3 regions of the Nocardia sp. NPDC050793 genome follow, and region 2 is predicted to be linked to each of the others. Evidence: riboswitches for the same ligand, from Rfam matches in the RefSeq annotation. Region 2 holds a riboswitch; each other region holds the start of a gene.
The links. A riboswitch is a leader RNA that binds a small molecule or an ion and turns the genes downstream of it on or off. The one in region 2 is predicted to bind cobalamin.
Positions count from the first base shown of each region.

Region 1: it holds a riboswitch for cobalamin, as region 2 does, so the genes downstream of both, AB0H50_RS35185 (CbtB-domain containing protein) here and cobN (cobaltochelatase subunit CobN) in region 2, are expected to answer to the same signal.
Region 3: it holds a riboswitch for cobalamin, as region 2 does, so the genes downstream of both, metE (5-methyltetrahydropteroyltriglutamate--homocysteine S-methyltransferase) here and cobN (cobaltochelatase subunit CobN) in region 2, are expected to answer to the same signal.

Region 1 covers NZ_JBFAHG010000021.1:11,274-20,896, reverse strand. Annotated here, with positions in the region: gene AB0H50_RS35235 (histidine kinase) at 1-854, opposite strand, end outside; gene AB0H50_RS35230 (ABC transporter ATP-binding protein) at 1,091-2,242, shown strand; gene AB0H50_RS35225 (ABC transporter permease) at 2,239-3,087, shown strand; gene AB0H50_RS35220 (helix-turn-helix domain-containing protein) at 3,107-3,712, opposite strand; gene AB0H50_RS35215 (NAD(P)H-dependent oxidoreductase) at 3,814-4,461, shown strand; gene AB0H50_RS35210 (multidrug efflux SMR transporter) at 4,463-4,783, shown strand; gene AB0H50_RS35205 (SRPBCC domain-containing protein) at 4,847-5,302, shown strand; gene AB0H50_RS35200 (OsmC family peroxiredoxin) at 5,392-5,832, shown strand; gene AB0H50_RS35195 (hypothetical protein) at 5,880-6,350, opposite strand; gene AB0H50_RS35190 (CbtA family protein) at 6,386-7,204, opposite strand; gene AB0H50_RS35185 (CbtB-domain containing protein) at 7,195-7,389, opposite strand; cobalamin riboswitch at 7,455-7,638, opposite strand; gene mhuD (mycobilin-forming heme oxygenase MhuD) at 7,693-8,010, opposite strand; gene AB0H50_RS35175 (alpha/beta hydrolase) at 8,082-8,825, shown strand; gene AB0H50_RS35170 (A/G-specific adenine glycosylase) at 8,850-9,623, opposite strand, start outside.
Region 2 covers NZ_JBFAHG010000008.1:19,026-28,648, reverse strand. Annotated here, with positions in the region: gene AB0H50_RS25215 (SgcJ/EcaC family oxidoreductase) at 1-60, shown strand, start outside; gene AB0H50_RS25210 (hypothetical protein) at 616-1,125, opposite strand; gene cobN (cobaltochelatase subunit CobN) at 1,447-5,103, opposite strand; cobalamin riboswitch at 5,132-5,259, opposite strand; gene AB0H50_RS25200 (hypothetical protein) at 5,266-5,409, opposite strand; gene cobG (precorrin-3B synthase) at 5,479-6,660, shown strand; gene ddaH (dimethylargininase) at 6,683-7,528, opposite strand; gene AB0H50_RS25185 (Lrp/AsnC family transcriptional regulator) at 7,665-8,102, shown strand; gene AB0H50_RS25180 (precorrin-8X methylmutase) at 8,183-8,818, shown strand; gene AB0H50_RS25175 (precorrin-2 C(20)-methyltransferase) at 8,815-9,623, shown strand, end outside.
Region 3 covers NZ_JBFAHG010000001.1:792,266-801,888, forward strand. Annotated here, with positions in the region: gene AB0H50_RS03590 (DUF177 domain-containing protein) at 1-333, opposite strand, end outside; gene AB0H50_RS03595 (DivIVA domain-containing protein) at 498-1,244, opposite strand; gene AB0H50_RS03600 (GtrA family protein) at 1,622-2,134, shown strand; gene coaD (pantetheine-phosphate adenylyltransferase) at 2,200-2,685, opposite strand; gene rsmD (16S rRNA (guanine(966)-N(2))-methyltransferase RsmD) at 2,706-3,263, opposite strand; gene AB0H50_RS03615 (pyruvate carboxylase) at 3,260-6,664, opposite strand; cobalamin riboswitch at 6,912-7,121, shown strand; gene metE (5-methyltetrahydropteroyltriglutamate--homocysteine S-methyltransferase) at 7,274-9,541, shown strand.

The sequences.
Region 1 (9,623 bases), on a different contig from region 2:
CGTCGTTCGCCGGGCGCGCCGCGCCGCACACCGCGACGGCCGCGCGCGGGACGAGCCGACTCGATCGAATTCGCTTCGGGTTCGGGCTCTTCCGTGGTCGCACCGGTGCGGATGGTCTCCAGCAGCGTGTGCACCTCGGCGAGGGATTCCTTGCTCGCCGCCTTGATCGCGGCCAGCGCCGTCCGCGCCTGCTGCGGCCGCTTGTCGAACAGTTCCAGCGCCACCGAGGACTGCACGTTGATCAGCGAAAGACTGTGGGCCAGCACGTCGTGCAGTTCCCTGGCGATGGCCAGCCGCTCCTCGGTGGCGCGGCGTTCGCGCCGCAGCTGCTCGTCGCGCCGGGCGGCCTCCACGCGCTGCCTGCGGGCCTCCAACGCGATCTTGCGTTGACGCAAGCCCTCGGCCGCGCCGACGAGCACGATCAGCCAGGCCATGATCCCGAAGATCTGCCAGCCGTTCACCGATTTGCCGAGCAGCGCGGGCAGCGGCCAGACGAAGGCCGCGTAGCCGATCGGCATGAGCGGGTATGTCCACCAACGGGATCCGATCGTCGCCGCGGTGAGGAAGGCGATCACCAGCGAGATGAAGATCGGACCGTATCCGTAGCCGAGGGCCAGGTATATCCCGCACGCGGCGAGCGTGACGACCAGCACCGGCAGCGGCTGGGTGCGCCGGAAGAGCAGCGCCACCGGCCCGGTGAGCAGCAGCAGGTAACCGAGCACATCCAGCGACTGCGTGCCGGTCTGGTGCATATTGGCGCCGCGACTCCCGGCCACCTGGACTATCGCGACGACGAACGCGATGCCCCAGTCCCATACGACCGAGCCACGATTCGCTATGCCTGGCGCACTCACCCTTGCAGCCTAAGGCGTATCTCCGCCTTCGCTCCGGCCATGCGCGGGTTTGGACAGACTTCGTCCGGCTGCGCCCATCGAGGCCGACCGCTGATCGGCGTCCGTGATCGCATGTATTCGATGCCTACGTCCGGGGGCTCGGACGGTGGCGGCCGGTGGATTCGTTCGCGATACGTACACCGGGCATCGCCTCGCGACGGATGTGTCGCCCCAGCTCAGCGGGGGATTCTCGAGTCATGACGAATTCCATCGTGGTCACCTCCGGGCTGACCAAACGGTACGGAGCGCACATCGCCGTCGACGACGTCGGCATGCGGGTCGCCGCGGGGGAGATCTACGGCTTCCTCGGCCCGAACGGCGCGGGCAAGACCACCACGCTGCGCATGCTGGCCGGGCTCATCCGGCCGAGCGCGGGCGTCGCGACCGTGCTCGGCGGCGCGCCAGGCGACCCCTCGGTGCTGCGCCGGGTCGGTGCGCTGATCGAGAGCCCCGGCTTCTACCCGTATCTTTCCGGCCGCGACAACCTGCGGGTTCTCGCGAGATATCGCGGTCTCGGCCGCGCCGAGGTGGCGGACGCACTGGATCGCGTCGGCCTCGCCGATCGCGCCGACGACAAGTTCCGCACCTACTCCCTCGGCATGAAGCAACGCCTTGGCGTCGGCGCGGCCCTGCTCGGCCGCCCCGATCTGCTCATCCTGGACGAGCCGACCAACGGCCTCGATCCCGCGGGCATGGCCGAAATGCGTGAGCTGATCACGGAATTGGCCACCGACGGCCACACTGTGCTGCTGTCCAGCCACCTGCTGAGCGAGGTGCAGGAGATCTGCGACCGCGTCGGCGTCATCTCCGGCGGCAAGCTCATCGCCGAGTCCACGGTGGCCGAATTGCGCGGCGCCGCTTCATTGTTGCTGCGGGCTGAGCCGATGGACGTGGCCATCGCGGCGGTGCGCGGCGCGCTCGGTGCGGAGGTGGTGCTGCGCGTTGTCGAGGCGACGCCGCGCGGCGGCGAATCGGTGCCGCACGGTGCCGAGGTGCCGCCGGGCGGTAACGAGGCAGCGCTACGCGGTGGCGACTCAGCGCTGCGCGGTATCGCGACAGCGTTAGGTGGTGCTGAGGTGGTGCTCGGCAATGGCGACGTGGCACTGCGCGGTGCGAAGGTGGCGGCGCGCGGTACCGACTCGGCGTTGCACCGTGCCGCGACTGCGTTGCGTGATGCCGAGGATGCGCAGCGCGGTAGCACGACCATCCGCATCGAAGCCGACGCGAGCGCCGCGCCGGTGGTCGCCCGCGCTGTCATCGATGCCGGAGCCGATCTGTTCGAGTTGCGTGTCGACGAAAAGTCCCTGGAGGAAGTGTTTTTCGAGATCACCGAAGGAGCGATGCGATGAACGACCTGGTGGCGAGCGCCCGCGCGGAACTGCTGCGGTTGCGCGGATGGCCCGCGTTCTGGATCGTGCTCGGCACGTGGATTCTGTTGAACCTCACGTTCTCCTACCTGTTCAACTATCTGGCCTACACTTCGGGCGAGCAGAGCACGATGTCCGACGCGCTGCCGAAAGAAGTTCTGCTGCAACAGATGTTGCCCGCCGCGGTGCCCGAGGTGTTCACCCAGGGCATGGCGATGTTCGGCGGCGCGCTCATGCTGATCCTCGGCGCGCTGGCCGTCGGAAGCGGATACGGCTGGGGCACTTGGAAGACCGTCCTCACCCAGGGGCCATCGCGGTCCGCGGCGGTCGGTGGACTGCTGATCGGCCTGGCGCTGGTGGTCGTCGCGCTGGTGTGCGTGGCGTTCGCGGTGGACACCGGAGTGGCCGCGCTGATCGCGAGCACCGAATCGCAATCTATCGCACTGCCGAGTGCTTCCCGCGTCTTCGACGGACTCCTCACGGGCACAGCGATTCTCGGCATGTGGACACTCGCGGGCGCCTTGATCGGCGCACTCGCTCGCGGCCCGGCTCTCGCCGTCGGTCTCGGCCTGGTCTGGGTGCTGGTCGTGGAGAACCTGCTGCGCGCGACGTCCGCGATCTTCGCCCCGATCGCCGCGCTGACCGACCGCCTCCCCGGAACCGCCGCGGGCTCTCTCGCCGGCGCCATGCGCACCGTGGGCGGTCCCGCCACCCCCGGTGTCCTGGACACCTTGTCCCACACCGAATCCCTGACGCTGCTGGCCCTCTACACAGCCCTCTTCACCGCAGCCACCCTCACCCTCATCCACCGCCGCGACCTGACCTGACCCAGTGGACGAGCGTGCGCTAGGGCCTCGATAGAAGTGCGTGGGCGATGCGCGTCAGGCCTTGTGCGATGGCGGACGGGGTGAGCCCGCGTTCGCGTTGCGCGGTGTAGACCTCGGCGGCAAGCGGAGCCAGTAGCGGATCGATCAGTGCGTCCGGTTCCGCGATGTTCGCCGCCAGCAGCAGCGCGCGAACATGGGCGTACCAGAAGCCGTACGCGCCGGTGGTGAAGCGCGCGCCGCCGGTTTCCGCGCCGAGGGCCAGGTGGGCGTGGTTGTCGAGCAGTTCGACCATCGCCTCGTAGAAGGCGGCCATGCGGTCGGCGGGGGGTGCGCCCGGCCCGAGGGGCGGGTCGCCGTGCAGCAGGCGTTCTTGGAGGGTGCGCTCGTGCTCGTCCAACAGGGCGACGGCGATCGAGTTCGTGTCGGGGTAGCGGCGGTACAGGGTGCCACGGCCGACGCCCGCGGCTTTGGCGATGTCGTCCATGGTCACCGTGCGTGGATCGCGCCGGGCGAAGAGCTCCGCGGCGGCCGCGAGGACCTTGGCGCGGTTGCGTGCCGCGTCCGCGCGTTCGCTCGGCGGGTGGTCGAGCGGGGCGCCGGTGAGGAGGTCGGAGCGGGCATCCATGGCAACGACTCTAGCCGAATCCAGAATAAGTGGACAATGTGTCCGGTTGATTGTTAGCGTGGTAACTGGACGATGTGTCCGTTTGATCGAAGGGTTGAATCATGAGCACCTTGTTGCATCTCGACGCGAGCGCCCGGCGGCGCTCGATCAGCCGGGAGCTGAGCGCTGAGTTCGCCGCTGCCTGGCGCGCCGCACATCCGGACGGCGAGTACCGGTACCGAGATCTCGCCACGCGACCCGTTCCGTTCATCGGCGAGGCGTGGACCGAGCTGTGTGACGCGGTGCTCGCGCGCGGCGCCTTCGACCCGACCGAGCTCGACGCACTGGTGACGACCAAGGCGCAGGCCGCGGCGCTCGAGGTGCTCCGTCCTCTCTTGGACGAGGTGCTCGCCGCCGACGTGATCCTGATCGGCACCCCGATGTACAACTACTCGATTCCCGCCGCGCTGAAGGCCTGGCTGGACCAGATCACCTTCCCGCGAATGTCGCTGGGCCACCGCCGATTCGTGGTCGCCTCCGCGCGCGGCGGTAGCTATACGCCCGGTGCGCCCAAGGCGGCCTTCGACTATCAGGAGCGCTTCCTGCGCGACTTCTTCGCGGGCCATTTCGCCGTGACCGACACCGTTTTCGTGCACGCCGAACTGGCCAACTCGCGCCAGGATCCGGCACTGGCCGACCGCCGCGCCGAACACGACGACTCCTACGCGAAGGCGCTGGAGACCGCGCGATCGCTCGGCGGGGTGTACTGAAATGAACTGGCTGACACTGGGTCTCGCCGGTCTGGTCGAGATCGTCTGGTCGCAGAGCATCAAACCGACCGAGAACTTCACCCGGCCGCTGCCCACTGTGGTGTGCTTCGCGCTTGGCAGCCTCGCGGTGTATCTGCTGTCCAGGTCCATGCAGACGTTGCCCGTCGGCACCGCCTACGCCGTGTTCACCGGCATCGGCGCGGTGGGCGCGATCGGTCTGGGCATCGTGGTGCACCGTGACCCGCTCAGCGCGGGCCGGGTGTTCGCGCTCGCGCTGATCCTCGGCGGCATCGTGCTGGCCAGGGTGACCAATCCCGAGTGACCGCCGTCGGTTACGGAGGGGCGAATGCTGTGGGCGCCGGTGCGGCACGGGTATGGTCCGGTGATGGTCGACCAGTCAGTTCGCCTCCCGGATCTGTCCACACGGCCCCACGAGCTCACCGTGGAGCGGGTGATGAAGTCATCGCCCGGCCTGCTCTACGCCGCATTTACGCAGGGGTTCGACATTTGGTTCGCCGCCCCGGATTCGGTGCGGATGAGGCCCGAGGTGGACGAGCCGTTCTTCTTCGAGACCGAATTCGAGGGCAGGCGCAACCCGCACTACGGCCGCTTCCTGCGGCTGGAGCCGGAGCGTCTCGTCGAGCTGACCTGGGTCACCGGCGAAGGTGGCACCGAGGGCGCCGAGACCGTGGTGAGCGTGCAGTTCGTCAAACAGCCGCGCGGCATCCGGCTTCGCCTGCGTCACGCCGGGTTTGCCAGCGAGGCGGCCAGAGACCGGCACCGCGAAGCCTGGCCGCAGGTGCTCGAGCAGCTCGACAGGAAGCTCGGCGCGATCGTCTGACGGCTCGCCCGCCGAAGCGGTGCCCGCGATCGGTGTGTGCGGGTAGGTTCTAGCTGCACGAGTTCGGCTCACTTGGTGAAAGGACAATGATGCCAACACGTACCGCGCGCACCGCATGGACCGGTGGCCTCCAGGACGGCTCCGGTCAGGTCGAGCTGACCAGTTCGGGCGTCGGCAAGTACGACGTGTCGTTCCCGAAGCGCTCCGCCGAGTCGGCCGATGGCACCACCAGCCCCGAGGAGCTGATCGCGGCCGCGCACTCCTCCTGCTACGCCATGGCGCTCTCGGCGCAGATCGGCAACGCGGGCGGCACTCCGGAGAGCCTCGACGTGACCGCCGACGTCACCCTCGGCCCTGACCCGGCGGGCGGCTTCCGCATCAACGCGATCAAGCTGACCGTCCGCGGCCGGGTCTCCGGCCTGGACGCCGACGGCTTCCTGGCCGCGGCTGAGGCCGCCAAGGCGGGCTGCCCGGTCTCCAAGGCGCTGGCCGGCGTCGACACCATCAGCCTGGACGCCGCCCTGGCGTGACCGCTTGATTCTCCGCACTTCTCGCTTCCGGCGTGGAGTGCGGGGAGTCATGGGGTCGCGCGGCGGGCGAAGTACTCGCGAGCGCCGGATGCGTACATGGCCGGAATCGCGACGAGCACGGCGAGCACGTGGATCGTGCGCAGGCTTCCCAGCGCGAGCGAGCTCGGGGTGACGGACAGGTCGAGCCCGTCGGCGGCGAGCGACGTCAGCGGTTCCACGAGCAGCGAGGCCAGACCGAGAACGCCGAGGCCGAGCGCGAGTGCGAGCCGGGCCATCCGGTCGCCGCGCGTCATTCGCACCACGACGGCGAACACGAACAGGTAGATCGCGCCGCGCACGGCCAACCCGAGGGCGAGGCCCGAGAGGTCGGCGTCGGAGCGTTCGAGCGTCATCGCCACCCGTGCCAACGCCTCGCCTGCCCCGGCGAGCAGTGCTACGACGAAAGCCGCGGCTGCCAGCATCACCGAACGCGGTGCATCGGAAGTGCGGGCGGAACGAGAAAGGGCAGTGCCGGTCATGAAACCGACACTGCCCCTGATCTTCTGGACGCGGATCAGCCCGCGGTAGCAACCTCGCCCCGTACCGGGGTGCCAGTGCGCTGCGCGAACTCGGTGAGCGCCGCGAAACCGAGACCGAGCGCCGCCCACAGCGTGGCGGAGACGGCCAGCGACGCGACCCGGAACTGCCACAGCAGGCTCGGCGGGAAGTCGGCGGCCACCTCGTCGACGCCGGGCAGCAGGACGTAGCCCAGCGTGGTGATCAGCACGAACGCGGCCGCACCAGCGATCAGCCGGACGGTGTCCAGCTGTCCCCGCAGCAGCTTGTACGCATACACCGCGGCGCCGACGGCCGCGAGGCCGAGCAGCACCGAGGCCACCCACAGCAGGGTGCGGTCGTTGATGGTCTCCGGATCGCCGACCGCGGGCGGGTTCGCCGGGTATTTGAAGAACGGCACCGCGACGATCGCGGCCCAGCCCGCGACACCGAGCCCGATCGCCAGTTTCGGACCGGACAGGCCGGTGTGACGCCGCGCGAAATGCGCGACCGAAGCGAAGATCGCGCCGAAGGCGAGACCGCTGAGGCCGAGGGCGAGGAACTGGCCGAACTTCTGTCCGGGCCGGCCGACCAGCGGCTCCTCCCCGTCACCGTGGGAGTGGCCCGAGGCGGGTTCGTCAGGAGCGTGGTGCGAATCCTCGGTGGCCGCGTTCGCCTCCTCGATGGCGATGGCGGCGTCGACCTTGGGTTCGCCGACGAAATATCCCACCGTGGCGGCCAGCAGGCCGGCGATCAGACCGGCGAGCAGGCCGCGCAGCAGCAGGGTTTTGAGTGAGCCGGCCAGGGGGCTCGGCAGGGTGGGTTGATTCAGTGGCACGGAACACCCAGCAAGTGCCGTCCGTCATGCATCAGCTCGTGCATGAACATCCCGCTGCGCGAGATGGCGCCCTGATCGAAGCCGACCAGGTACAGCGTGAGCAGTGCGAGAAGAACGACACCTACCGTGACGAGCACGGTTGCCAGGGATTCGGTTGCCCGGCTCGGTGTATGCGCGATGGCCATTCGAGTCCTCCTAGGGATACGTCCCAACCGGACTTCGCGTCCGGCGAAACGCTTTCGCGTCCCGTGAGATGGTGGTGCGACGGTGCCGGTGTCTGGCTTTCCGGCACCGCGACCCGCCCCGGCCTGCACGGCCGGAAACGGACTCGATGCGTGGAATACAGTGGCGCGACCGCTCCGGAATCACACCGGAATTACCGCATCACCCTCGCTTGGTCACCTCGAACTGTGACACCATCGTGCGCCCGTCGTCAACACGATCGAAAGCTGTTGACCACGGTGTGGGCGAGTCGTTACCCGCTCGGCTCAGGACGCGGACTTGGCCGCGACGTCCAGGACGACCTCGAATTCGAGCAGCGAAGCGCCGGTGGCGACCGGCTTCTTGTCGCCGCTGCCCGCGTGCGCGGCGCGCGCTGGACCGTCCCGCCATGCGGCGAAGGATTCCTCGGAATCCCACTGGGTCACCACGAAATACCGGTTCTCGCCCGCGACCGGGCGCAGCAACTGGAAGCCGAGGAAGCCGGGCGAGTTCTCCACCGCGTGCGCGCGGTGCGCGAAGCGCTTCTCCAGCTCGGGTCCTGCGCCTTCGGGGACCTCGATCGCGTTGATCTTCACAACAGCCATGACCTCGACAATACGTCGCCCGCGTGCGGTCGGTCGCGCGCCCGGACGAGCCCGGGGGCACAATCGAGCCGATGTGGTACGACGAAGGCGGAGCAGGCGTGCCGATCCTGCTGCTGCACGGGTTGATGGGCAGCGCGCGCACCTGGGGCGAACAGCTCGATTGGCTGCGCCGCCACGGGCACGTCTACACCTTCGACGCGGCGGGCCACGGCCGCCCCGCGCCGCAGGAGCTGACCACCGAGGCGTTCGTCGCCGATCTCGCCGAAGCCACCGAGCGGGTCACCGAGCCGATGGTGGTCATCGGCCATTCGATGGGCGCGCTGCACGGCTGGGTCTTCGCCGCGCAGTATCCGGAACGGGTGCGCGCGCTGGTGGTCGAGGACATCGCCCCCGATTTCACCGGGCGTACCGCCGCCGACTGGGCCGCCATGATCGAAGCCTGGCCGCAGCCGTTTCCGGACGCCGATTCGGTGCTCGAGTACTTCGGTCCGGTCGCCGGGCGCTACTTCCTGAACTCGTTCGAGCACGGCCCCGACGGATACCGCCTGCACGGCTCGGTCGCGACTTTTCGCGACATCTCCGAAGAGTGGGGCACCCGCCATTTCTGGGAGCAGTGGCGGGCGGTGCGCGTTCCGGTGCTGCTCATCGAGGGTGAGCGCACCATCACACCGGCCGGGCAGATGCGGGAGATGGCCGCGACCAACCCGAACGCGGAGTATGTGCTGATCCCGGACGCCGGGCATCTGGTCCACGACGACCAGCCGGAGCGCTACCGCGCCGAGGTGGAGCGCTTCCTCGGCCGGGTTCTGGACTGAGCTGCGCCGCGACCGGCGGCGCCGCTAACGATCTCCCTCGCCCGCGAGCGCGAACAGCCCGTCGGCCGTCTGCTCGATCAACCCGTCGATCAGCAGCGAGTCGAGCGCCCGGTCGCGCTGGCCGGGATCACGGGTCCAGGCCAGGTCGAGGCGCCCCCGTTCCACCGGTCCGCTCGCGGCGCGCAGCACGTCGAGCAGGCGGCCGCGCGCCTGGCGGTCGGTGCCCTCGTACTTCTGGGTGCGGCGCACCATCTCCGACACCGGACGGCCCGCGGTCACCCACGCGCAGACCGGCAGCGGGCATCGCGCACAGTCGGGCGTGCGCGCGGTGCACACCGTCGCGCCGAGTTCCATCAGCGCCGCGGAAAACCTTGCGGCGCGGTCGATCTTCGCGGGCAGCAGCGCCTCGGTCTCGGCCAGGTCGCGCGCGGCGGGGTTGCCTGCCTCGGCGCGGCCGTGCACGGCGCGCGCGACCACCCTGCGCACATTGGTGTCCACCACCGGGACGCGCTGGCCGTAGGCGAAGCAGGCGACCGCCCGCGCCGTGTACGCGCCGATGCCGGGCAACCCGAGCAGCACGTCCACGTCGGCGGGGACCTCGTCGCCGTGTTCGGCGGCGAGCACCCGCGCGCACTCGTGCAGCCGCAGCGCACGCCGCGGATAGCCGAGCTTGCCCCACGCGCGCAGCACCTCGGCCTGGGAGGACGCTGCCATCGCCGACGGCACCGGCCAGCGCGCCACCCACTCCAGCCAGATCGGCTCGACCCGCACGACCGGCGTCTGCTGCAGCATGATCTC
Region 2 (9,623 bases):
GAGAACGGCCGGTGGTGGACCGCGGCGCGGCACAACACGCTCGTTCCGAAGGCCGGCTGAGGAGCCGGGGGAGAACCACCCCCGAACAGAACAGTCCCCGGTAGTCTCCATCGATTCCGTGAGCGTCAGTCGTCGCTGACGTCTCTCCGGTCTTCGACTGGCTTGCCGGGGGCCTAGCCGGATCTTGAAGATTTGTCACTACATTCTTTGGACGTCTCCGCCGTTTGTACGACTCTTCTTCGGTGTTTCCGGTGTACAACCTATAGTCCTCGGTTTTTCCGTCTAGTCAATAGCTGGACACCCCAATTTTCGACGTATTTCCGCCGCTCACCGCCGCCATCGGCGCCCCGCCGCACACTCCCCGCGAACCCGTCGCACACACGGCCGCCCGGCGGCCACGACTGGCCCCTCGGCGAGGCGGTTCCCGCAGCGACTTCCTACGCCTCGCCCAGGTTGTACCGCCTGCGAAGCGTGAAGGTCCGCGAGGACCGATTTACGGAAGAAATGGAATGCGGGGTGTACGGAAATTGCGAGGGCGCGGGAGCGGCCCGTCCGGAATTCTTCCGGTACGGGCCGCGGGTGGTCGCGGGGTCGTTCACCCCGCGATTGCTCGGCTCAGGCGTTCGCGCCGATGATCCCGCCGATCACGGCGCCGATGATGCAGCCGGGAATGGCGGGCAGGATGAGGAAGATCGCGCCGATCAATGCGCCGATCACACAACCGATCGCAATACCGCCGATCGTCGTTCCCGCATCACCGATGAACGCCAGTTCCGGCTGGACCGGGCCGCTCACCGGGGTGAGCGTCAATTCCGTTGCGCTCACGTCGATTACCGGCGCGAAGTGCACCTGCTGCCCCGCCACGGTGTGCAGCGTGGTCGGCAGGCTGCCGATCACCGTGCCGTCGGGCGCGTGCACCAGCACCGCGTCCGGCGCGACCTCGAAGGTCCCGGACGCGAGGGTGAGCGTCGCGCCCGAGCGATCCGGCGCCACCGAGGCGGTGTACTCGACCTCCTGGTCCACCCCCGCCAGCACGCCGCCGGGCGAACCGTTTGCGGTCGCGGTGGCGATGCCGGTGGTCGCGGCAACAGTCAGCACCGCGGCCGCTATCAACTTTTTGATCATGATGAGTCTCCATCATCCGGCCGATCCGAATATTGAGTGCCCCGAGAATCGGCTTTCAGGACATCGATAATGATGCGCCATAGGCACTCTCGGTGTCGATAGAGTGACGAGACCGAATTGTGTTGCAAGATCAGCGAATCGGCCATGAAATTGGGGGGTTGCCAATTCGGGCCGATAGCATTTGCACGCCGTTGTACCCGATAACAAGAACGAAACGACATGCGGCACAATAGAAACCGAGGCGTCGTTTTGCGATGGCATACCGCGGAATGGGCGGCGGGCGGAACCGATCATAACCGGGCCCGCCCGCGCGAGGCCGAGCTACTCGAGTTCGCCTTCGGTCTCCAGGTACACCTGGCGCAACCGGTCGAGCGTCTCCGGCTCGGGTGCGGCCCACATGCCGCGCTCGGCTGCCTCCAGCAGCCGTTCGGTGATGCCGTGCAGCGCCCACGGGTTGGACTGCTCCATGAACTTGCGGTTCACGTCGTCGAAAACGTAACTCTCGGTGAGCTTTTCGTACATCCAGTCGGCGACAACGTCGGTGGTGGCGTCGTAGCCGAACAGGTAGTCGACGGTCGCCGCCATCTCGAACGCGCCCTTGTAACCGTGCCTGCGCATCGCCTCCAGCCAGCGTGGGTTGACCACGCGCGCACGGAACACGCGTGAGGTCTCCTCGGACAGCGTCCTGGTGCGCACCGCGTCGGGCCGGGTGCTGTCGCCGATGTAGGCCTCCGGATTCTTACCCGTGAGCGCGCGCACGGTGGCGACCATGCCGCCGTGGTATTGGAAGTAGTCGTCGGAGTCGGCGATGTCGTGTTCGCGAGTGTCGGTGTTCTTGGCGGCCACCGTGATTCGGCGATAGGCAGAGCGCATGTCGTCCGCCGCGGGGGCGCCGTCGAGATCGCGGCCGTAGGCGTAACCGCCCCAGGCGGTGTAGACCTGCGCGAGGTCGTCGTCGGTGCGCCAGCTCTTGGAATCGATGAGCTGAAGCAAGCCCGCGCCGTAGGTGCCGGGCTTGGAGCCGAAGATCCGGGTGGTGGCGCGGCGCGCGTCGCCGTGCTCGGCGAGATCCGACTGGGCGTGCGCGCGAACGTAATTCGATTCGGCGGGCTCGTCCAGTTCGGCCACCAGCCGGACGGCGTCGTCGAGCAGGGCGAGCACGTGCGGGAAGGCGTCGCGGAAGAATCCGCTGATGCGCACGGTCACATCGATGCGCGGCCTGCCGAGTTCGGGCAGCGGGATCACCTCGAGTGTGGTGACGCGTCGGCTGGCCTCGTCCCACACCGGGCGTACCCCGAGCAGCGCGAGTACCTCGGCGATGTCGTCGCCGGAGGTGCGCATGGCCGAGGTGCCCCACACCGAAAGCCCTACCGAACGCGGGTATTCGCCGTGATCGGCCCGATAGCGTTCGACCAGCGACTCGGCCATGGCCTGACCGGTCTCCCAGGCCAGCCGCGACGGCACCGCCTTCGGATCGACCGAGTAGAAATTGCGGCCGGTGGGCAGCACGTTGATCAGGCCGCGCAGCGGCGAGCCGCTCGGTCCCGCAGGGACGAACCCGCCGTTCAAGGCGTGCAGCACCCGCTCGATCTCGACGCCCGTCTGCCGCAAGCGCGGCACCACTTCGGTGGCGGCGAAACGCAGCACGGCTCGCACCGCGCCGGCCGTACCGGGCTCCGCGCCGCCGACAGCCGCCGCACCCGAAGGCGCCAGGGTGTCTGCGAACTCCGCGACCAGTCCGTCGATCGCGTCGACCGACCAGTCGGCGGCCTGCAACGCGCCGAGCAGCTCGCGCGCCCTGCCCTCGATCAGGTCGACCCGCTCACGGGCCTCACCGCCGGATTCGTTCAGCCCCAACGCCTCTCGCAGACCGGGCACCGACACCTCGCCGCCCCACAGCTGCCGGGCGCGCAACATCGCCAGCACCAGGTCGAGCTCGCCGTCGCCCGCGGGCGCCTGGCCGAGAACGTGCAGTCCGTCGCGGATCTGGACGTCCTTGATCTCGCACAGCCAGCCGTCGACGTGCAGCAGCATGTCGTCGAAGGACTCCTCGTCCGGGCGTTCGGCGAGCCCGAGGTCGTGGTCCATCTTGGCCGCGCGCATCAGCGTCCAGATCTGCTGGCGGATGGCGGGCAGCTTGGCCGGGTCGAGCGCGGAGATGTTGGCGTGCTCGTCGAGCAGTTGCTCCAATCGCGAGATGTCGCCGTAACTTTCGGCGCGCGCCATGGGCGGGATGAGGTGGTCGACCAGGGTCGCGTGCGCGCGACGCTTGGCCTGGGTGCCTTCACCGGGGTCGTTGACCAGGAATGGGTAGATCAGCGGCAGATCGCCGAGCGCCGCGTCGGTGCCGCACGAGGCCGACATGCCGAGGGTCTTGCCCGGCAGCCACTCCAGGTTGCCGTGCTTACCGAGATGCACCATGGCGTCCGCGCCGAAACCGCCCGCCGCCTGGGGCGCCGCCAGCCAGCGGTAGGCGGCAAGGTAGTGGTGGCTTGGCGGCAGGTCGGGATCGTGGTAGATCGCGACCGGGTTCTCGCCGAACCCACGCGGCGGCTGCACCATCAGCACCACATTGCCGAAACGCAGTGCGGCGATGACGATTTCGCCTTTCGGATCGGCCGAACGGTCGACGTACAGCTCGCCCGGCGGCGGGCCCCATGCCTCGACGACGGCCTCGCGCAGGTCCTCGGGCAGGGTGTCGAACCACGCGGTGTAGGCGGCGGCGCCGATGCGAATCGGGTTGCCCTCCAACTGTTCGGCGGTGAGCCAGTCGGGGTCCTGCCCGCCGGCCGCGATGAGCGTGTGGATGAGCGCGTCGCCATCGCGCTCCTCGAGGCCGGGCACCTCGCCCTGGTCGCCGAGATCATAACCGGCGGAACGCAATTCGGTGAGCAGCCGGATGGCGCTCGCGGGCGTGTCGAGGCCGACGGCGTTGCCGATGCGGGCGTGCTTGGTGGGATAGGCGGAGAGCACGACGGCCAGCCGCTTCTCGGCGGCCGGAATGTGGCGCAGCCGCGCGTAGCGTGTCGCGATGCCCGCGACCCGCGCGGCCCGCTCCGGATCGGGGACATAGGTGGACAGGCCGTCGGCGTCGAACTCCTTGAACGAGAACGGCACCGTGATGATGCGGCCATCGAATTCCGGCACCGCCACCTGGGTCGCGACGTCCAGCGGCGAGAGACCGTCGTCGTTGTCCTCCCACTGGGCGCGGCCGCTGGTCAGGCACAGGCCCTGCAGGATCGGCACGTCCAGGTCGGCGAGCGCGCCGACGTCCCACGCCTCGTCGTCGCCGCCCGCCGACGCGGTCGCCGGTTTGGTGCCGCCCGCGGCGAGCACGGTGACGACCAGCGCGTCCGCCTGACGCAATGTGGCCAGCAGCTCGGGCTCGGCGGTGCGCAGCGAGGCGCAGTACAGCGGCAGCGGTCGCGCGCCCGCGTCCTCGATCGCTGCGCACAGTGCGTCGATATAGCCGGTGTTGCCCGCCAGATGCTGGGCGCGGTAGTAGATCACCGCTACGGTCGGCACACCGGCGACGGGCGCCGGGAACCGGGCCTCGCGATCCAGCTCGCCCCAGCTCGGCAGCTGCACCGGCGGCGTGAAGCCGTGGCCGGTGAGCAAGACCGTATCGGACAGGAAGTTGTGCAGCTGCCGCAGGTTCTCCGGGCCGCCCGCGGCCAGATAGTTGTGCGCGTCGGCCGCGACGCCGCCGGGCACCGTCGAGCATTCCATCAGCTCGGCGTCCGGCGCGATCTCGCCGCCGAGCGCGACCATCGGTACGCCGCTGTCGCGCAGCGCGGCGAGCCCGTCCTCCCAGGCGCGTTTGCCGCCGAGAATGCGGACGACCACGAGATCCGCCCCGTCCAGCAGCCCGGGTAGGTCGTCGACCAGCAGGCGGGCGGGATTGCCCAGCCGGTAGTCCGCGCCGCTGGCGCGCGCGCTGAGCAGATCGGTGTCGGACGTGGACAGCAGCAGGATCACGGGTGACCTTCCTCGGGTGACGCGCCCATCGGGTGTGGTGCTCGCCGGAGAGGGTCTGGCTGTTCACAGTGGCGCGACCGCACCGGAATTGCACCGGTTTCCTCGTCGCCCGCCGAGCACGCCGATGCTACCCGGCCCGGTGCGGACCGCCGTACCCCCGGTTCAGGACAGGTCGGCGTTGCCGTCGACGACCTTCAGCAGGTAGTGGAACTTGTTGACGCGCCAGCCCGCGGGCGTGCGCTCGACGCCGAGGTCGTAGCTGCCGAGGTGCGGGTCTTGCCGCGGCCCTATCGATCGCGGGGTCACCGCGCTCGGTGAAGCAGCGCACGGACGCGCGGTCTCACGACCTGATCGCGCACGTAGGCTGAGGGAGCTATGACCCGAACCGCCCCCGATTCCTGCCCCGGTGTGCTCCGGCTCCATCAGGCCGCCGACGGACCGCTCGCCCGCATCCGGGTGCCCGGCGGACACCTCACGCCGGAACAGGTGCTGGCCTTGGCCGCCGCGGCGAGCGAACTCGGCGACGGCGCGATCGAACTCACCTCCCGTGGCAATCTCCAGCTGCGGCAAGTGCGCGACGCCGCGGAGCTGACCGCGCGCGCGACCGCGGCCGGATTGCTGCCGAGCCGGACGCACGAGCGGGTGCGCAATATCGTGGCCTCGCCGCTGTCCGGGCGGGTCGGCGGGCTCGCGGACGTGCGCGGGCTGATCGGCGACCTCGATGCCCGGCTGTGCGCGACGCCCCGGTTGGCGAAACTGCCGGGGCGGGTGCTGTTCACGCTCGACGACGGGCGCGGCGACGTCAGCACGCTGGGCGGCGACATCGGCGTCCACGCGGTCGGTCCCGACGAGTTCGCGCTGCTGCTGGCGGGGACCGATACCGGCGTCCGCGTCACCGGAGCGGAGGCCGTCGATACAGCGCTGGCCGCCGCGGAGGGTTTCCTCGAGGTGAGCTCGGGTCAGTGGCGGCTGCACGAGATCGCGGACGGCCCGGCCCGCATCATCGAGTCGCTCGGCCTGACTCCCGGCACCGAGCGCATGGAAATCGTTGCCGCCCAGGATGTTCCGATCGGCTGGCTGAACCAGGACGACGGCATGGTCGCGCTCGGCGCCGGCGTGCGGCTCGGTGCGCTCGACGCCAGGGTCGCCGAGTTCGTCGCGGCCGTCGAACGTCCGGTGATCGTCACACCGTGGCGCAGCCTGGTCATCGCCGACCTCGACGAATGGGCCGCCGAGCAGGTGGTGCGCGTGCTGGCCCCGATGGGGTTGATCTTCGACGCCGACTCCCCCTGGCTGCACGTCAGCGCCTGCGCGGGACAGCCCGGCTGCGCGAAGTCGCTCACGGACGTGCGCGCCGACGTCACCGCCGCCGTCGAATCCGGCCGCGTCCTGTCCGAAGGCGCGGCGGCCGAGACCGCGCGCGAGCAGATCATCCCCGCCGGGGACGTCACGGTCGCGGGCCGCCAGCACTGGTCCGGCTGCGACCGCCGCTGCGGCCGCCCGCGCGGCGTCGTCACCGACGTGGTGGCGACCCCCGGCGGCTATCGCCTCGACTGAGACATGCGGCTACCACTCGAGGTCAATGCAACTCCAAGGTGCAGCACTTGATCCCGCCGCCCGCCTTCAACAGTTCCGAGACGTCCACCGGGACCGGGAGGTAGCCGCGGGCGCGGAGGGCGGCGGCGAGGTCGGTGGCTTGCGGGCTGAGAAAGACGTGGTAGCCGTCCGAGACGCCGTTCAGGCCGAGGACCGCGGCGTCGGCGGCGGTCGCCTCGATGGCATCGGGAAACAGGCCGGTGAGGAGGGTGCGGCTGGTTTCGTCGAAGGCGGGCGGGTAGTAGGCGATGGTGGCGTCGTCGAGGACCATCAGGACGGTGTCCAGGTGGTAGAAGCGCGGGTCCACCAATTCCAGTGAGATCACCGGGATTTCGAAGTGCAACTCGACCTCGCGGTGGGCCGCGGCGGAGCTGCGGAAACCGGTGCCCGCCAGGAAGCGTCCGCCGACCAAGGCGAAATCGCCCTCGCCCTCGTTGAGTTCCGCCGCCGCCACGACCTCGACGCCGCCGCGTCCGGTGAACCAGCGGTGGAAGGCGGGGCCCTCGGCGGCGCGTTCGGGATGGGTGAAGCGCGCCGACATGATCCGGTCGCCGACGGCGAGGCCACTGTTGGCGGCGAACACCATGTCGGGAAGCCCTGGCTCACCGGGAACCACGTCGACCCGGTGACCGTGGCGCTCGAAGGTCTCGCGCAAGGCGTCCCATTGGGCGAGCGCCAGTGCGCGGTTCACCGGGGCGTCCGGGTCCATCCAGGGGTTGATCGAGTACCGGACGTCGAAATGGTCGGGGCGACACATCACGAACCGGCGCGGCACGGGTCGGCGTGCCGGGGCTGGCTCGGTGGTCTGGAGGGTAGCTACCGATGTCATCGTGGGCTCCCGAGGTCAGGCGCGGATTCGGCTGATCCGAAGGTAAACGGCCTACCATTGCGTCAGGAATGCCGAATCATTGCGCAGATCGCCGTGTGTACGGCGAATCGTTGTGCCGAGCGGAAGGTGATGTGACGTGGACGATACCGACCGCCGGATCCTCGGCCATCTGCTGCGCTCGGCCCGCGCGTCCTTCCAGGAGATCGGCTCCGCGGTCGGTCTCTCCGCGCCCGCGGTCAAGCGCCGGGTGGACCGCATGGTCGCCAGCGGGCAGATCACCGGCTTCACGGCGCTGGTGAACCCGGCGGCGCTCGGCTGGACCACCGAGGCCTACGTGGAGGTGTACTACCGCGACAACATCACCCCGGCCGAGCTGCGCCGAAGCCTGGAGCCGATCCCGCAGGTGGTGGGCGTCTGGACGATCGCGGGCGAGGCCGACGCGCTGGTGCATGTGATGGCCACCGACATGGCCGAGATCGAGTCGACCGTGGAACGCATCAGGGAGAACGCGCGCGTCGGGCGCACCCGCAGCGCGATCGTCATGTCCCGCATCCTCGAACGACCGCGCACCTGACCCGCGACCGGCCGAGGAGCGGCTCCGCCGCGCGCGGGCTGTCGGCGAGGTCCGTTCGGGCGCCCCATAAGGTGGTCCCCATGTCCGACGTGCGCACCAGCTACCTCACCGACGGGGCCGAGATCTATCGGCAGTCGTTCGCGACGATCCGCGCGGAAGCGGACCTGAGCGCGTTCCCGGCGGACGTGGCGCGGGTGGTCGTCCGCATGATCCACGGCTGCGGACAGGTGGATCTGACCGAGGACATCGCCTTCTCCCCCGGTGTCGTCGCGGCCGCGCGGGCGGCGCTGCACGCGGGCGCGCCGATCCTCTGCGACGCCACCATGGTCGCCTCCGGCGTGACGCGCAAACGGCTGCCCGCCGACAACGAGGTGATCTGCACCCTGGCCGACCCCCGCGTGCCGGAATTGGCCGCGGCACTGGGCAATACCCGCTCGGCCGCGGCGCTCGAGCTGTGGCGCGACCGGCTCGACGGCGCGGTGGTCGCCATCGGCAACGCACCGACCGCGCTCTTTCACCTATTGGACATGCTCGACGCGGGCGCCCCGCGCCCGGCCGCGATCCTCGGCATTCCGGTCGGCTTCGTCGGCGCCGCCGAGTCCAAGGACGCGCTTGCCGCCTACGGCGGCGTCGAATACCTGACGGTGCGCGGCAGGCGCGGCGGCAGCGCCATCACCGCGTCGGCACTGAATGCGATTGCGAGCGAAGCGGAATGAGTACAGCGGGCAAACTGTGGGGCGTCGGGCTCGGGCCGGGCGACCCCGAGCTGGTGACGGTGAAGGCGGCGCGCGTCATCGCGGCCGCCGACGTGATCGCCTTCCACTCCGCGCGGCACGGCCGCAGCATCTCCCGCAGCATCGCCGCGCCCTACATGCGCCAGGGCCAGCTCGAGGAACACCTCGTCTACCCGGTCACGACGGAAACCACCGATCATCCCGGCGGATACCAGGGCGCGATCGACGAGTTCTACGAACAGGCCGCCGAACGGCTGGCCGCGCACCTTTCGGCGGGCCGGTCGGTCGCCCTGCTCGCCGCCGGAGATCCGCTGTTCTACAGCTCCTACATGCACATGCACCGCAGGCTGGCCGACCGCTTCGACGCCGAGATCATTCCCGGCATCACCTCCGTGAGCGCGGCATCGGCGGCGCTGGGCACCCCGCTGGTGGAGGGCGAACAGGTGCTGACCGTGCTCCCCGGCACCATGCCGACCGAGGAGCTCACCCGCCGCCTGCGCGACACCGACGCCGCCGCCATCATGAAGCTCGGACGCACCTATCCGGGTGTGCGGCAGGCGCTCTCGGACGCGGGGCGGCTCGACGACGCCTACTACGTGGAGCGGGCGAGCACCGACCGCGAGAAGGTGCGCACCGCCGCCGAGGTGAACGACGCCGACGTGCCGTACTTCTCGATCACGCTGGTGCCAGGCCCGCGGCCGACCACGCCGCTGCCCCGGATCGCCGCGGCGACCGGCGATACGGCCTCGAACTCGACAGCTGTTCCGGCGGAAGCGAATTCGCCCGG
Region 3 (9,623 bases), on a different contig from region 2:
GTAGGCGAACAGCTCCGTGAGACGGAGGCGGACGTCGTCGGTGAACGGTTCGAGGCAGCGCGAGCACTCCCCCGCCGTCGGCGCGATCACCGTTCCGGTGACCAGCACACCCTCGGACACCGCTTGCAGTTGCAGGTCGAGTTCGACCTCGGACCCCTCCGGGATGCAGATCAGGTCCAACCCGATCTTCTCGGCGGTGGTGACCGTGCGCTGCAGCTCCCGCATCGTCCCGGGGCGGCGCCCCAGGCTGCGGATGTCCAGCACGAAACCCGCGTCCGTCTTGCGGCGCGAGGCCGCACGGGGACGCGACGCAGAACCGGAACCGGCGGGCATCACGAACTCACTCACGATCGAAGGGAAATGGGCAACCACTCAACAATACGCGAGATGTCGGCCGAACCTCAAAACGCAGGCGGCGCTGCGACACAGGCCGGCGCACCGGCCGGACGGCGCGCATCGGCAGAAACGGCGGTCGCGGCGAACGGGGCCGCGCCCGGTCAGCGGCGGAATTCCGCCGCGTAGTCAGGCGCTCCCGCACCGCTGCGCAGCTGGTGCCGCCCGCGGCCGACGGTGCGCAACGTGCTGTTCAGCGTCTCCTCGAACTGGGCGAGCGTCGAATCCACATAGTGGTCGCACTCGTCGCGCATCCGGTCGGCCTCCGCGTGCGCGCGGTCGATGACGCGCGCGGACTCGACGTGCGCCGCCCGGACCACTTCGGTCTGGGCCACCAGGCGCTCCTGCTCGGCGCGCCCTTCGGCCACCGAGCGTTCGTAGGACGCCTTGCCCGCCTCGATCATGCGCTCCGACTCGGCGCGCGCCCGGCCGGTCACCGCCTCGAACTCGGCGTTGCCGTCGGCTACGACGCGATCGGCCTCTTCCTGCGCGGCCGCGACCAAATGGTCGGCGTGCGCGCTGGCCTCGGCCACCATCCGGTCCGCGTGCGCCTTCGCGTCGGCGAGGATGCGGTCGGCCTCCTCGCGCGCCGAGCCGATGGTCTGCTCGGCCTGTTCGTTGGCGGAGGTCACGGTGATCTCGGCGGCCGAGCGAGCGTCGGAGACGATCTTGTCGCGATGGTCGAGTACGTCCTGGGCGTCGTCGAGTTCGCCGGGCAGCGCATCGCGCACGTCGTCGAGCAGTTCGAGCACGTCCCCACGCGGCACGATGCAGCTGCGGGTCGGCGGGATGCCGCGCGCCTCCTCGACGATTGCCACCAGCTCGTCGAGTGCCTCGAATACGCGATACATGCTCACTACCCCGCTCTCCTGCTGAATCGGGCGAAACTTTCCGCCGAGCCCAGTGTGCCCCCCATCACGGCGTATGCCGAGCCCCTTATCGGTGTGTCGTCGCAGTGTCTCGTACACCACAAAATCAAGTGGAGGATGACCCTCCACTTCGTGCTACATTTTTCTTCAGAGGGTCTCGGCAAGATCTTCTTAAGGGGACCGCAGGGCCACACGGGAACTGTGGGACCGAGGAGGCCGACGGAGTGGACGCCTTACCGAGCGGTTGACCTGTTTCAGATGTTCAGTACATACTGAACACAAGGAACAGCATGGCCCGGGAGGAAAGCGGCAACCGCCGCTGTTGTCCCTTCCGAGGCTCGGGTTGGATCGGAAGAGCAATGACGGTTCTGGAAGTACCACGCTCGGCAGTGGTGCCCGTCGGCGTCTACACGCCGTGGGCCTTCCCGTACCCCACGGTGCGCCCGGAGTCGGTCGCCCGATTCGGGCAGTTTCTGCAGTACCTGCGCGGCGATCGCGCCTTCGCCCAGCTCATTCGTTTCGCGCTGGTCGGCGGTTCCAGCAACGTCGCCTACGTCCTGCTCTTCTTCACCATGCACGGCGTCGGCCCGATCATGGCCAACATCGCCGGTTCGGTGGTCAGCACGATCATCGCCAACGAGCTGCACCGCCAGCTCACCTTCCACGCCGCGGGCCGGGTCGGCTGGTTCACCGCGCAATGGGAGGGCGGCGGACTCGCCCTGGTCGGCCTCGCCATCACCACCGCGGCGCTGGCCGCGCTCGAGCTGTGGGCCCCCGGCCTCGGCGACGCCGCCCAGGCGGCGGCCGTCCTCGCCATCACCGCCGCGGTCGGCGGCATGCGCTTCCTCGCCCTGCGCGGCCTGGTGTTCTGACAACACCCTCGAACGAATCCGCCCCGGTTCCGAATTCGGAACCGGGGCGGTTGTCTGTCCGAGGCTCAGCCGCGCCGTTCGGCGAGGCGGTCGAGCAGTCGCTTGTGCACCGACGGCGGAAGCATGTCGCTGACGTCGCCGCCGTAGGTGGCCACCTCCTTGACCAGCGAGCTGGACAGGAAGCTCAAGGTCGGGTTGGTGGCGATGAAGAAGGTGTCGACCCCGGAGAGCTTCTTGTTCATCTGGGCCATCTGCAGTTCGTAGCCGAAATCGCCCGCGTCGCGCAGACCTTTGACAATGGCGGTGATGCCCTGTTCCCTGGCGAAGTCCACGGTCAGGCCCTGCCAGGAGGCGACCCGCAGGTTCGGCAGGTGCGCGGTCGCCTCGCGCAGCATCTCCATCCGCTCCTCGACGGTGAACATGCCCTGCTTCTTCGGGTTCACCATCACGGTCACCACGACCTCGTCGAATTGCGCCGCCGCGCGGGCGAATACGTCGAGATGCCCGTTGGTGACCGGATCGAACGATCCGGGACACAGTGCTCCAGCCATGAGCCGACGCTACCACCCGGTCACGGCCGGTAGTCGGCCAGTTCCAGGCGGGTTTCGCCGTAGCGGCGCGGCTTGGCGGCGACGAAGGCTGCGGGCCAATCGATTTCGGGCGAGCGGCTGGACCGTTCGACGACGATCAGCGCGTCGGGGTGCAACCAGGCGCCGTCGGCGAGCGCGACCAGGTCGGCGGTCACCGCCGCGGTGTCCACGTCGTAGGGCGGGTCGGACAGCACCAGATCGAACCGTCCCGCGCCGCCTTGGGCGAGCACCGCGGCGACCGGCCCGACACGCAGTTCCGCGCCGGGCAGGCCGAGGTCGGCGATGTTGCCGCGCACCACGGCCGCCGCCTTGCGATCCGATTCGACGAGCAGCGCGTAGGACGCGCCGCGGGAGAGCGCCTCCAGCCCGAGCGCGCCCGAGCCCGCGTACAGGTCGAGCACCCGCGCGCCGTCCAGATCCATCCTGGCGTCGAGCGCGCTGAACAGCGCCTCGCGCACCCGGTCGGAGGTGGGCCTGGTACCCGCGGGCGGCACCCGGAGGCGCCGCCCGCCCGCCGCGCCCGCGACGATCCGCGTCATTCCGCGGTCGACTCGCGCACGGCCAGTTCGACCAGCAGGTCACCGCCCTCGACCTGCTGCACCTTGCCGATCGCGATGCGACCGACGGTGCCCGCGCGCGGCGCGGTGATGGCGGCCTCCATCTTCATGGCCTCGATGGTGGCGATGGTGTCGCCGGTCTCGACGGTGTCGCCCTCGGCGACCGCCAGGGTGACGACGCCCGCGAACGGCGCGGCGATATGGCCGGGGTTGGTCTTGTCGGCCTTCTCCGCCACCGGGATCTCGCTGGCGATGGACCTGTCGCGCACCGCGACCGGCCGCAGCTGGCCGTTGAGAATGCACATCACCGTGCGCATTCCGCGCTCGTCGGGCTCGGAGATGGCCTCCAGCCCGATCAGCAGGGTGACGCCCTTCTCCAGCTGCACCCGGTGTTCCTCGCCGCGGCGCAGTCCGTAGAAGAACTGGTTGGCGCTGAGCCCCGAAGTGTCGCCGTACTTTTCGCGGTGGGTGAGGAATTCCGTGGTCGGGCCGGGGAACAGCAGGCGGTTGAGCGTGGCGCGCCGCTGCGCCGAATCAGCTTCCAGCCCGGCCTGATCCGCGGGCGAGAGCGGCGTCTCCGGCTTGGCCGCGCCACGTCCGGCGAGCGCCTTGCTGCGGAACGGCTCGGGCCAGCCGCCCGCCGGGGTGCCGAGTTCGCCGCGCAGGAAGCCGATCACCGAGTCGGGGATGTCGTAGCGGCCGGGATCGGCGGCGAAGTCCTCGATGTCGACGCCGGTGCCCACCAGTGCCAGCGCGAGGTCGCCGACGACCTTCGACGACGGCGTCACCTTCACCAGGCGACCGAGCAGGCGGTCGGCGGCGGCGTACTTGGCCTCGACCTCCTCGAATCGATCGCCGAGGCCGAGCGCGATGGCCTGCTGGCGCAGGTTCGACAGCTGACCGCCGGGGATCTCGTGGGTGTAGACGCGCCCGGTCGGGGCGGGCAGCCCGGACTCGAAGGGCGCGTACACCTTTCGCAGCGCCTCCCAGTACGGCTCCAGATCGCACACGTTCTGCAGATCCAGCCCGGTGTCGAACTCGCTGTTGGCCGCCGCGGCGACGATCGCCGACAGCGCGGGCTGACTGGTGGTGCCCGCCATGGCCGCGCTCGCGCCGTCCACCGCGTCGGCGCCCGCCTGCCAGGCGGCCAGGTAGGTGGCCAGCTGACCGCCGGGGGTGTCGTGGGTGTGCACGTGCACCGGCAGATCGAAGTTGCTGCGCAGCGCGGTGACCAGGGTCGCGGCCGCGGGCGCGCGCAGCAGGCCTGCCATGTCCTTGATCGCGAGCACGTGCGCGCCCGCGTCCACGATCTGCTCGGCCAGCTTGAGGTAGTAGTCGAGGGTGTAGAGGTTCTCGTTCGGGTTCGACAGATCGCCGGTGTAGCTCATCGCGACTTCGGCGATGGCGGTGCCGGTTTCGCGCACGGCGTCGATGGCGGGGCGCATCTGGTCGACGTTGTTGAGCGCGTCGAAGATGCGGAAGATATCGATACCGGTGGCCGTCGCCTCGGAGACGAACGACCGGGTCACCTGCTCCGGGTACGGGGTGTAGCCGACGGTGTTGCGCCCGCGCAGCAGCATCTGCAGGCAGATGTTCGGGATCGCCTCACGCAGCGCGGCCAGCCGCTCCCACGGGTCCTCGTAGAGGAAGCGCAGCGCCACGTCGTAGGTCGCGCCGCCCCAGCACTCGACCGAGAGCAGCTCCGGGGTCATCCGCGCGACGTGCCCGGCGACCTGCAGCAGACCGTTGGACCGCACGCGGGTGGCCAGCAGCGACTGGTGCGCGTCGCGGAAGGTGGTGTCGGTGATGCCGACCGCCTTCTGCTCGCGCAGCGCCTGCGCGAAACCCTCCGGACCGAGGCGAAGCAGCCGCTGCCGCGAGCCGTCCGGCGGCGGCACGCTCAGATCGATGGCGGGCAGCTTGTCGTGCGGGTAGACCGTGGTCGGCCGCTCACCGTGCGGCTTGTTGACGGTGATGTCGGCCAGGTACTCGAGGATCTTGGTGCCGCGGTCGGCGGACTGGCGCAGCGTCAGCAGCTGCGGGCGCTCGTCGATGAACGAGGTGGTGACCCGGCCCACCTTGAAGTCGGGGTCGTCGAGCACCGCGAGCAGGAACGGGATGTTGGTGGTGACGCCGCGGATGCGGAACTCCGCGAGCGCGCGCCGGGCCCTGGCCGCCGCGGCGGGCAGGTCACGGCCGCGGCAGGTCAGCTTGACCAGCATGGAATCGAAGTAGGCGCCGATCTCCGCGCCGAGGTTGGCGCCGCCGTCCAGGCGGATGCCCGCGCCGCCGGGGGTGCGGTAGGCGGTGATGCGCCCGGTGTCGGGGCGGAAGCCGTTGGCCGGGTCCTCGGTGGTGATGCGGCACTGCAGCGCCGCGCCGCGAATGGCCACGGAATCCTGGCTCAGGCCCAGGTCGGCGAGTGTCTCCCCGGCCGCGATACGCAGCTGCGACTGCACGAGGTCGACGTCGGTGATCTCCTCGGTGACCGTGTGCTCGACCTGGATGCGCGGGTTCATCTCGATGAAGACGTGGTTGCCGCGCTCGTCGAGCAGGAACTCCACGGTGCCCGCACAGCTGTAGCCGATCTGGCGGGCGAAGGCCACCGCGTCGGCGCAGATGCGTTCGCGCAGCGCCGGGTCGAGGTTGGGCGCGGGCGCCAGCTCGATCACCTTCTGGTGGCGGCGCTGCACCGAACAGTCGCGCTCGAACAGGTGCATGACGTTGCCGTGCTGGTCGGCCAGGATCTGTACCTCGATGTGGCGCGGGTTCACCACCGCCTGCTCGAGGAACACGGTCGGGTCGCCGAACGCGGACTCGGCCTCGCGCGACGCCGCCTCGATCGATTCGCGCAGCTGCTCGGGCGCCGCGACCCGGCGCATGCCGCGACCGCCGCCGCCCGCGACCGCCTTGACGAAGATCGGGTACTCGAGTTCGGCTGACGCGGCGAGCAGTTCGTCCACGTCCGCCGACGGCGCGCTGGACTTCAGCACCGGAAGCCCGGCCGCCCGTGCCGCCTCGATGGCGCGCGCCTTGTTGCCCGCCAGTTCCAGTACCTCGGCCGTGGGACCGATGAAGGTGATGCCCTCGCGCGCGCAGGCCGCCGCCAAATCGGGGTTCTCCGAGAGGAATCCGTACCCCGGGTAGATGGCGTCGGCGCCCGCGGTCTTGGCCGCGTCGATGATCGCCTCGATGGAGAGGTAAGCGCGGACCGGATGGCCCTGCTCCCCGATCTGATAGGACTCCGCGGCCTTCAAACGATGGACCGAATTGCGGTCCTCGTATGGGAAAACGGCGACCGTCCCGATGCCGAGTTCGTAGGCCGCGCGGAAGGCGCGGATGGCGATCTCGCCGCGATTGGCAACCAAGACTTTCGAGAACATTGAACCAAGGTACCCGGCCCCGGATACAGCGCCGACAGGGAAGTCCCCTTCGCAGCAATCTTCACAACGGGACCTAGCAGGCTTGCGAAGTTGCGTTCATCCTGGCGTCACATCTCACCGCCGCCACGCTCGGTCGGTGCGGGGAGCCGGGGGTGCGCACGGAATACCCCGGCGCCCGTTTATGCTGGACAACGCAGCTGGTTCTCCAGTGCGCCCGACGAGATGGAGCCCCGACGTCGCGCGCCCGGAGTCGAAACCCGTTCCCGGTCCTCCGGGCGGCGGGCGAGAGGGAACCCGGTGGGAATCCGGGACTGTCCCGCAGCGGTGAGCAGGAACGAACACCGTCATCACGCACTGGGCGCACGCCTGGGAAGCGACGGCAAGTAGGTCGGCGGGAGCACAGCTCCGCAGCCGGTGCCCGCGAGTCCGAAGACCTGCCAGCCGTGCCGGATACGCCGTATCCGGCGGCCACCGCCTCGTGGATTGAGCGCGCGGACCACCAGTGCTGACTTTCCGGGCTCCGTTTCCACACGGCTGCCCGCGACGTCGGCTGGTCGCCGCGTGCTCGCATGGCGATGGCTCACGACCTGAAAAGCACTGGAGCACACCGTGACTGTTTCTCAGCACACCCCTTTCACCGCGACGGTTCCCGGGCTACCGCGCGTGGGACCGCGCCGGGAGTTGAAGCGCGCCACCGAGTCGTACTGGGCCGGGCGCATCGACGCCGAGCAGCTGCACGCCGTCGCCCGCGACCTGCGGCGCACCCAGTTCGCCGAGCTGCAGGCGGCCGGACTCGACTCGATCCCGGTCGGCACCTTCTCCTACTACGACCAGGTGCTCGACACCGCCGTGCTGCTCGGCGCACTGCCGACCCGGGTCGCCGGGATCGCCGATCCGCTCGACCGGTACTTCGCGGCGGCCCGCGGCACCGACACCGTGGAGCCGCTGGAGATGACCAAGTGGTTCGACACCAACTACCACTACCTCGTTCCCGAGATCGGCGCGGAGACGACCTTCGCGTTGCATCCGGAGAAGCTGCTCGACGAACTGCGCGAGGCGCTCGAACTCGGCGTACCCGCGCGCCCGGTGGTGGTCGGGCCGATCACCTTCCTGAAGCTGGCAAAGAGCACCGGCGGAGCGGCGCTCGACCGGCTCGGCGAGCTGGTGCCGCTCTACCGCGACCTGCTGCGGCAGCTGGCCGCCGCGGGTGCGGCGTGGGTGCAGATCGACGAGCCGGTACTGGTCACCGATCTCACCGAGGCCGAGATCGAGCTGGTGCGGCGCACCTACACCGAGCTCGCCGAGGCGAGCGAGCGGCCCGCGATCCTGGTCGCCACTTACTTCGGCACGCCCGGCGAGGCGCTGCCGGCGCTGGCGGGCACCGCCGTCGAGGGCATCGCTCTGGACTTCACCTCGGCGCTGGACCTGTCCGCGGTGGCCTCGCTGCCGTCGCTGGCGGACAAGCTGCTGGTCGCAGGCGTGGTCGACGGACGCAACGTGTGGCGCACCGACCTGGATCGCGCGTTGTCCACCCTCGGCACGCTGCTCGGCAGCGCGTCGTCGGTGGCGGTGTCGAGCTCTTGCTCGCTGCTGCACGTGCCGTATTCGCTGGCGCCCGAGACCGGGCTGGACGAGCGGCTGCGCTCCTGGCTGGCCTTCGGCGCCGAAAAGGTGACCGAAGTGCGTCTGCTGGCAACGGCTTTGGCGCAGGGCACCCAGGCCATCGCGGACGAGCTCGCCGCCGCGCGCGCCGCCGCGGCGTCGCGCACCGCCGACCCGCGGCTCTCCGATGCGCAGGTGCGGGCCAGGCTCAACGCGCTCGGTCCGGATGCCACCCGGCGCGCGCCCGCCGACGAACGTCGCGCGCTGCAGGCGCACCGGCTCGATCTGCCCTCGCTGCCCACCACCACGATCGGCTCCTACCCGCAGACCTCGGAGATCCGACTGGCCAGGGCGGCGCTGCGCAAGGGCGAGATCGATGAGACCGAGTACGTGCGCCGGATGCGTTCCGAGATCGCGGACGTCGTCGCGCTGCAGGAGAAGCTGGGCTTGGACGTGCTCGTGCACGGCGAGCCGGAGCGCAACGACATGGTGCAGTACTTCGCCGAGCAGCTCGACGGTTTCGCCGCCACCGAGAACGGCTGGGTGCAGTCCTACGGCACCCGCTGCGTGCGGCCGCCGATCCTGTTCGGCGACGTCACTCGCCGCACACCGATGACGGTGGACTGGATCGCCTACGCCCAGTCGCTGACCGACAAGCCGGTCAAGGGCATGCTGACCGGGCCGGTCACCATTCTCGCCTGGTCGTTCGTGCGCGACGACCAGCCGCTGGCCGATTCGGCGCGCCAGGTGGCGCTGGCGATCCGGGACGAGACGGTCGATCTCCAGTCCGCGGGCATCCGCATCATCCAGGTCGACGAACCCGCACTACGCGAGCTGCTCCCGTTGCGCGCCGCCGACCAGCCCGCGTACCTGGACTGGTCGGTGGGCTCGTTCCGCCTGGCGACCTCCGGCGTCTCCGACGCCACCCAGATCCACACCCACCTGTGCTATTCGGAGTTCGGTGAGGTGATCGATGCGATCGCGGGGCTCGACGCCGACGTGACCTCCATCGAGGCGGCCCGCTCGCACATGGAGGTGCTCGACGACCTCAACGCCGCGGGCTTCGACCTGGGCGTGGGTCCTGGCGTCTACGACATCCACTCCCCACGGGTGCCGAGCGTCGAGGAGATCACCGCCTCGCTGCGCGCCGCGCTGAAAGCCGTTCCCGCCGAGCGGCTCTGGGTGAACCCGGACTGCGGTCTGAAGACCCGCGGACCGGTGGAGGTGGAGGCCTCGCTGCGCAACATGGTGGCCGCGGCCAAGGCGGTGCGCTAGCACGAAGGCCGGGCCGCGCTTCCCGCGCGGCCCGGCCGCTGTGCACCGAATCTCACCCGCCCCCCGGCGGACTCGACCTCCC